One region of the Acidovorax sp. WCS2018Noco2-16 genome, then DNA from elsewhere that is predicted to be linked to it. Evidence: predicted binding sites of a transcription regulator. Region 1 holds the regulator's gene; the other holds the start of a gene.
The links. Region 1 encodes sigma-54, which starts transcription at its own class of promoters, with help from an activator protein. Its sites were predicted from a motif close to TGGCANGNAANCTGCTTT; they were not measured.

Region 1 (4,184 bases):
CTGCAGCAGCAGGCGGCGCAGCTGGCCGACGTGGTGGCGGGCTTCAAGCTGGAAGCAGCGGGGCACGCAGCGGGCCTGGGTGCTACGACGCATGCCTTGGGCTCACCTGGCGGGCAGCGTGCATTGCCCGGCCTTTGAGCTTGGCGCCCTGTTGAAGTTTGAGGTCTTTTTGGCCTCTAGCGCTTATTCCGTAAGCGTTAATAGCTATTAAAATAATAGCATCGCCTCATTCAGGCAAGCCGTGTACGACCGACACGGCGCGCCGTCTGACAAATGCGGCCGCGCCTGGCCTCCGGGGGGTGGCCATGCGTCGGCGATGATCGGGCGATGACATCGCACTACACCTCTGCGGCACCTGGCGGGCCGCTGCACCGCTCCCCTGCGCGCACCTGGCTGGCCCTGGCCGGCTGGCTGGCACTGGCGTTTCTCACCGCCGCTATCGGCAGCGTCGCGTCGGTACAGGCGCCGCAGTTCTACGGCCAGTTGGCGCAGCCCGGCTGGGCGCCGCCGCCTTCGGTGTTCGGCCCGGTGTGGACGGCGCTCTTCGCGATGATGGGCGTGGCCGCATGGCTGGTCTGGCGCCAGCCGGCCGGCGCGCTGCGGCAGCGGGCGCTGGTGCTGTTTTGCGTGCAGCTGGTGCTGAACGCGCTGTGGAGCTGGCTGTTCTTTCAGTGGCACCTGGGTGCCTGGGCGCTGGCGGACATCGCCGCCCTGTGGATCACCGTGGCCGCCACGCTGGTGGCGTTCTGGCGGCTGCGGCCGCTGGCGGGCGCGCTGCTGGTGCCTTACCTGGCGTGGATCACGTTCGCCGGGGCGCTGAACTTCACGCTCTGGCGCATGAACCCGCAGCTGCTGGGCTGACGACCCGCAGCGGCCGCGTCAAAGCGCCTTGCGCAGATTGGCCGGCGCGATCTTGAGCGCCTCGCGGTACTTGGCCACCGTACGGCGCGCGCATTCGATGCCCTGCTCTTTCAGCATGGCGGCGATCTGGCTGTCCGACAGGGGCTTGGCCAGGTTCTCGGCCGACACGAACTGCTTGATGAGCGCGCGCACCGCCGTGCTGGACGCGTTGCCGCCCGTCTCGGTGCCCAGCCCAGAGCCGAAGAAATACTTCAGCTCGTAGGTGCCTTGCGGCGTGGACATGTATTTCGCCGTCGTCACGCGGCTGATGGTGGATTCGTGCAGGCCCAACTCGTCGGCGATGTCGCGCAGCACCAGCGGGCGCATGGCGAGCTCTCCGTGCACGAAGAAGTTGCGCTGCCGGTCCACGATGGCGCGCGACACGCGCAGGATGGTGTCGAAGCGCTGCTGGATGTTCTTGATGAACCAGCGTGCTTCCTGCAGCCGCTGCTGCAGCGCCTGGTGGCCTTCGCCGCCCCGGTTGCCACGCAGCGCGCCGGCATAGACGTCGTGCACGCGCAGGCGCGGCATCACGTCGGGGTTGAGCTGCACGTTGAAGTTCTGCTGCGAGCCGCGCCCGGTCTTCTTGACGATGACGTCGGGCACGATGATGTTGCGCTCCACGTCGGCAAAGCGCCGGCCGGGGCGGGGCTCGAGCCGCGCGATGAGCGCCATCGCCAGGCGGGTGCGCTCCTCGTTGCCGCCACCGCAGCTCTGGGTCAGCCGCCGCACGTCGCGCTTGGCCAGCATCTCCAGCGGCTGCTTGCAGATGCGCAGCGCGGTCTGCAGTACCTCGGCATCGCCCTCTTTGTCGGCGGCCAGCGCACGCAGCTGCAGCGTCAGGCATTCGGCCAGGCCCCGCGCGCCCACGCCCGTGGGCTCCAGGCTTTGCAACAGGCGCATGGCCACGGTGAAACGGTGCACCAGTTCTTCGATCTGCTCGGTGTCTTCCGGGCCGGCCAGGCTCACGGCCAGCGATTCGAGCGAGTCTTCCAGGTAGCCGTCGTCATTCAGCGATTCGATGAGAAAGCGCAGCGCGGCGGTGTCCACCTCCGACAGCCGCAGCGAAAGCGCCTGCCGGTGCAGAAAGTCGGTGAGCGACAGGTTGCTGCGCGCCAGCTCGGTCGCGTCGGCATCGCCATCGCTGTCGCCCGACCGATTGCGGGCGGGCGCGTCGCCGCCCCACTCGCTGTCGTCAGGCGAAAAGTCCACGGTGCCGTCGCCTTCCCAGTCGGGCGCTTCGGCGGCGGTGGCCTCGGTGCTGGCCGGCGTTTCAGCGTCGTTTGGGCCTTCAGCGCTGGTGGATGCTGCGCTGGGTGCTACGTTATAGAGAGCATCGTCGGACTGGCGGTCATCGTCCGCCACGGGGGTGTCGGCCTGCTGAAGGCCGAATTCCTCGCGCGGCGCGTCTTCGAGCGTGCGGTCGAGAAACGGGTTCTCGTCGAGCATCTGCTCGACTTCCTGCGACAGCTCCAGCGTGGACAGCTGCAGCAGCCGGATCGATTGCTGCAGTTGGGGCGTGAGCGCGAGGTGTTGCGAGACGCGCAGTGAAAGGCCGGGCTTCATCACATCCGAAAGTGCTCGCCCAGGTACACGCGGCGCACCTCGGCGTTGTCCACGATGTCGGAAGGCGTGCCCTGCGCCAGCACGTTGCCGTCGCTGATGATGAAGGCGTGGTCGCAGATGCCCAGCGTCTCGCGCACGTTGTGGTCGGTGATGAGCACGCCGATGCCGCGCTCTTTGAGGAAGCCGATGATCCGCTGGATCTCGATGACGGCGATGGGGTCGATGCCGGCGAAGGGTTCATCGAGCAGGATGAAGCGCGGCTGCGTGGCCAGGGCGCGGGCGATTTCCACCCGGCGGCGCTCGCCACCGGAGAGCGCCAGCGCGGGCGATGCGCGCAGGTGCTCCACGCGCAGTTCCTGCAGCAGCGCGGTCAGGCGCTCTTCGACTTCGGCGCGCGGCAGCGGCTTGCCGTCTTCGCCGGTTTGCAGCTCCAGCACGGCGCGCACGTTCTCTTCCACGTTCAGCTTGCGGAAGATGGACGCCTCCTGCGGCAGATACGACAGGCCCAGCCGCGAGCGGCGGTGAATGGGCATGTTGGCGACCGACTGGCCGTCGATGCGGATGTCGCCGCCGTCGCTGCGCACCAGCCCGACGATCATGTAGAACGACGTGGTCTTGCCGGCGCCGTTGGGGCCCAGCAGTCCGACGACTTCGCCCTTTTGCACGGTGAGCGACACGTCCTTGACGACCTTGCGGCTGCCGTAGGACTTTTGCAGGTGCATGGCCTCCAGGCGGCTGCCGCCGGGCACGAGGGCCGCATCGGGAGTAGCAGCGGCGGAGGCGGTGGGGGAGAGGGACTCGCTCACTTGCTCGCGCCGCCGTTGCTCAGGTCGGTGCTGGGCCGCAGGGTGGGCGCCGGCGTGGCAGCGGGTGCGGCGGGCCGGGCGGCGCCAGCGGCGGGCTCCTTGGGAGCCAGCACCGCGCGCACGCGGCCGCCGGGTGTGCCGGACGGCGTGCCATTGGGTGCCGTGCGCTGGCCGTCCACGGTGAGCACGTCGCTCACGCTGTTGTAGAAGATCACGGCGCCGGACATCTCGTCGGTCGGCGTGGCTTCGCGGTAGCGGCGCAGCTCTGCGCGGCGGGTGAGCTTCACGGTCTCGGCACGGCCGTCGTATTCGATGATCTCGCCTTCGCCTTCGACGAATTCGTCGGGCGCACCGGGCAGGGTGTCGCGCTTTTGGCGGAAGAAGGCGCGCTTGCCGGGCTCGGCCGTCACCACGCCGTGCTGAAAGCCGTCGGGGTCTTGGCGCACGTCGAGCCGCGCGCCGCGCAGCACCATGGTGCCCTTGGTCAGCACGACACGGCCGGTGAAGACGCTGGTCTGCTGAAGTTCATCGTGGCGCAGTGCGTCGGCCTCGATGTTCATGGGCTTGTTACGGTCGGCCTTTTCGGCACGGGCGCCCCACGAGGCACAAGCCAGCGCAGAGAGCAGGAGCAGCGGGAGGAGTCTGTTTCTCATAGGGCACGAATCTTGCAGACATTGTACCGGCCACCAGCGGGCCTTAGCGGCGCTGGCAGACGGCAAGAAAGGCGCGAAGGCCAACCCGCATCATGCACGCGCCCAGACGAGGCGGTAAGGCGCAGGGGAGAACAGCGCGGGGGACGCAACGCCGAGAATAACAGTCAAATAGCCCCCTAGCGCTTATGTGTCAAGCGCTGACAGCTATTAAAACAATAGCTCAACATGCACCGATGATGCGCCCATGAAAAAGCGCGCC
Region 2 (4,184 bases), on a different contig from region 1:
TCCACCATGGCGGCGCTGCTCGCCTTGATGATCTCGGTGCCCCTGTGGCTGGTGCCGCCCTTGGTGCTGGTGCTGCCCCCTCTGATCTGGGGTTGGCTGACCTACCGTGTGATGACCTTTGACGCGCTGGCGGACCACGCCAGCAAGGAAGAGCGTATCACGTTGGTGAAGCGGCACCGCGTTCATTTGCTGGGTATGGGTGTGCTGTGTGGCTACCTGGGTGCCGCGCCAGGCATCGTGTGGGCGTCCGGCGTAGTCTTTGCAGCCGCGTTCGTCGTGCTGGTACCCATCGCGATCTGGATCTACACGCTGGTATTTGCTTTCTCTTCGCTATGGTTCACCCACTATGCACTGGCGGCGCTAGATAGGCTGCGCAGCGAACGCGGTGAATCAGCGATGGCCACACCGGCCGCTGCCATGACGGTGGTTGACGCGCCTGTAGCCAAGCCCTTGCCGCCGGCTTCCTCTTCTCCATCGAGCGCACCATGATCCCTTCCTTCGGCCTCATCATCGTGGGCGATGAAATCCTGTCAGGCAAACGTGCCGACAAACACCTGCCCAAAGTCATCGAACTGCTGGCCGCCCGCGGTCTGACGCTGGCCTACGCGGACTATGTGGGTGACGACCCCGTGCGTATCACGGCGACCTTGCAACGCGCCTTCGCCTCCGCCGACGTGGTGTTCTCTTGCGGCGGCATCGGCGCCACGCCGGACGACCACACTCGCCAGTGCGCCGCCCGCGCGCTCGCGGTATCCCTGTTGCTGCATCCGCAAGCGGAGGCGCTCATCCGCGAGCGAATGCAGGATGTCGCCTTGGAGCAGGGCTTAGTCTACGAGCCCGAGCGGCCTGACAATATCCACCGCCTGAACATGGGCGTCTTTCCCGAAGGCGCCGACATCATCCCCAACCCCTATAACAAGATTCCTGGTTTCTCTTGCGACGGTCCCGGTGGAGCGCAGGTGCACTTCGTGCCCGGTTTTCCCGTCATGGCATGGCCGATGATTGAGTGGGTGCTGGACCAGCATTGCAGCCAGTGGTTCAACCGCCAGCCACAGACCGAGCATTCCGTGATCGTCTACGGTTCGATGGAAGCGGCACTTACTCCGCTGATGGAGCGCATCGAGCGAGACCATGCGCCGATCCGCGTATTCAGCCTGCCTAGCGTGGACCATCCGGTGCACGGACGCCATATCGAACTAGGGGTGAAAGGCCCCGTCGCCTTGGTGCCCAGTGCCTGGACAGCCTTGCAAATCGAATTGCACCATATTGGTGCGAATTTGGGCCCCGAGGTGGTGCGCAACACGTAATGCGAGAGCGCATTGCGAGGGGTGCACCATTTTGGGCTCTATATGTGTGGAGTGGGTGGCTTGACGCCGCCATGCTCCGCCTTAGTGCATGGGAGTCTGCCGTTGGCACGCAACCTGCTTTTATTTCGACGTTTTTAACAAGCGCTTAAATCCTGGAGATCCTGATGGCCAAGACCGTTGCAGACGTGATGAAGATCGTGAAGGAAAACGAAGTCAAGTTCGTGGACTTCCGCTTCACCGACACCCGTGGCAAGGAACAGCACGTGACCGTGCCAGTGTCCCACTTCGACGAAGACAAGTTCATCTCGGGCCATGCGTTCGACGGCTCGTCAGTCGCGGGCTGGAAGGGCATCGAAGCTTCGGACATGCAGCTCATGCCCGACCCGAACACCGCCAATATCGATCCGTTCTTTGAAGAAACCACGCTGTTCCTGCAGTGTGACGTGATCGAACCTGGCGACGGCAAGGCCTATGACCGCGACCCACGCTCCATCGCCAAGCGCGCTGAAGCGTACCTCAAGGCCTCCGGCCTGGGCGATACCGCTTTCTTCGGCCCAGAACCCGAATTCTTCATCTTCGACGGCGTGCGTTGGTCCAACGAACCCGGCAAGGTCATGTTCGAGATCGAAGAGTACGAAGCCCCCTGGAACTCGGGCGCCAAGCTCGACGGCGGCAACCGCGGCCACCGTCCCACCGTCAAGGGCGGCTACTTCCCAGTGCCTCCCGTCGACAGCACGCAAGACATGCGCGCTGAAATGTCCCTGATCCTCGAATCGCTGGGCATCCCGGTCGAAGTGTTCCACCATGAAGTGGCGGGCGCTGGCCAGAACGAAATCGGCACCAAGTTCAGCACGCTCGTCGAGCGCGCCGACTGGACGCAGGTTCTGAAGTACGTGGTCTGGAACGTGGCCAATGCTTACGGCAAGACTGCCACCTTCATGCCCAAGCCCTACGCTGGCGACAACGGCTCCGGCATGCACGTGCACCAGTCCATCTGGAAGGACGGCAAGAACCTGTTTGCAGGCGACGGCTACGCCGGCCTGAGCGACTTCGCGCTGTACTACATCGGCGGCATCATCAAGCACGCACGTGCCCTGAACGCGATCACCAATCCTGGCACGAACTCGTACAAGCGCCTGGTGCCCGGCTTCGAAGCTCCGGTGAAGCTGGCCTACTCGGCCCGCAACCGCTCGGCCTCGATCCGTATTCCTTACGTGGCCAACCCCAAGGGCCGACGCATCGAAGCGCGTTTCCCCGATCCATCGGCCAACCCTTACCTGTGCTTCTCCGCACTGATGATGGCCGGTCTGGACGGCGTGGAAAACAAGATCCATCCCGGCGAAGCCGCCACGAAGGACCTGTACCACCTGCCGCCAGAAGAAGACAAGCTGGTGCCGACCGTGTGCCACAGCCTGGACCAGGCGCTGGAATATCTGGACAAGGACCGCGGCTTCCTCACCAAGGGCGGCGTGTTCTCGGATTCCATGCTTGATGCCTACATCGATTTGAAGATGGGCGAAGTCACGCGTTTCCGCATGGCACCTCACCCTGTCGAATACGACATGTACTACTCGCTGTAATTCAGCGATCCGGAACTCGCAGGCGGTCCAACGGCGTCTGCGATTCTCCAAAGCAGAAGGCGGCGCAAGCCGCCTTTTTTGTTGGCGAGCCGGAACTTGTGCAGCCCGTGCGGGCCTGAGCGTCAACCTCTCGCTGAAGGATCGCGTTGGCCGGGAGGGAAATTGGCGCCGGCGGGCGATTGGGGGATACTCCCTCGCAGCCCCGCATGCGCCTTTGCATGCCACGTGAGGAACCCAATGAAAAAGACATTCATCGCGCTGTTGACCGTGTGCGCGTGCCTGCCCGCCGCCTGGTCGCAAGACCGCATCTACCGTTGCGGCAACGAATACACCAACAACGCTACCCAGGCCAAAGAGCGGGGCTGCAAGGTGGTGGAGGGCGGTAACGTGACGGTGCTGCAAAGCAGCCGGCCAGCTGCCGCGCCGTCGTCAGGCGGCGGCGGTGGCAGTACCGCATCTAGCGGCTCTGCCGCAGCGCCTGTGAATACGCCGCGGGTGGGTGCTTCCGATCAGCGAGCTCGCGATTCCGACGCTCGCGCCATTCTCGAATCTGAGTTGCGCAAGGCCGAGAGCCGCCAAGCCGAGCTGGTTCGTGAATACAACAACGGTATGCCAGAAAAATCTGCGCTGGAGCTGCGCAACACGCAGGTCTACCAAGACCGGCTGACAGCCCTCAAGGCCAGCTTGGCCCGCGCGGACAGCGACGTCGCTGGCATCAAGCGCGAACTGGCCCGCCTGCCGGCCGCCAACTGATCGTTCATTACTGATCGCCCGGACAGGACGGGCGGCGCTACCGCCGCCCTGCCGGATGCGATCGAGAGAAAGGGAATCGTCTGCCCAAGACCGACACCTCGCGCTATTTGGCGCTGGATCTGCTTTCCACCTTGGTGGCCGTGCTGCGCTCCGACGGCGCCGTGGTGTTTGCTAATGCTGCGCTGGAAACCTGTCTTGGCCTGTCGCGCCGCACCCTGGAAGGGGCCGACTTCAGCACATTCTTCACCGACCCGGCCTTGCTGCAGACCGCGCTGGCGGGAGCACGCGAGCACGACCTGCGCTTTGAAGCAGGCCTGCGCCGGCCGCCGCAGGACCCGTTGCCCGTGCATGTGAGCGTCGCCGTCGCCGAACACAGCGGCGAAGTGCTGATCGAGCTCTGGCCGCTGGAAGCCCAGGCCCGCCAGGACCGCGAGGAGCGCCTGCGCGAGCAGGCTCTCGCCAACAAAGAGCTGATTCGCAACCTGGCCCATGAGATCAAGAATCCGCTGGGCGGCATTCGAGGTGCCGCGCAATTGCTGGAGAT

Region 2: the regulator sigma-54 is predicted to act here: its motif matches at 1,411-1,428, upstream of glnA (type I glutamate--ammonia ligase).

What each region holds. Positions count from the first base shown of each region.
Region 1 is NZ_JAVTJJ010000002.1:819,013-823,196, forward strand. Features, by position in the region: gene RQI28_RS09150 (methyl-accepting chemotaxis protein) at 1-138, shown strand, start outside; gene RQI28_RS09155 (TspO/MBR family protein) at 328-861, shown strand; gene RQI28_RS09160 (RNA polymerase factor sigma-54) at 880-2,466, opposite strand; gene lptB (LPS export ABC transporter ATP-binding protein) at 2,466-3,188, opposite strand; gene lptA (lipopolysaccharide transport periplasmic protein LptA) at 3,269-3,925, opposite strand.
Region 2 is NZ_JAVTJJ010000001.1:1,179,062-1,183,245, reverse strand. Features, by position in the region: gene RQI28_RS05365 (EI24 domain-containing protein) at 1-489, shown strand, start outside; gene RQI28_RS05360 (molybdopterin-binding protein) at 486-1,307, shown strand; gene glnA (type I glutamate--ammonia ligase) at 1,472-2,887, shown strand; gene RQI28_RS05350 (hypothetical protein) at 3,125-3,640, shown strand; gene glnL (nitrogen regulation protein NR(II)) at 3,748-4,184, shown strand, end outside.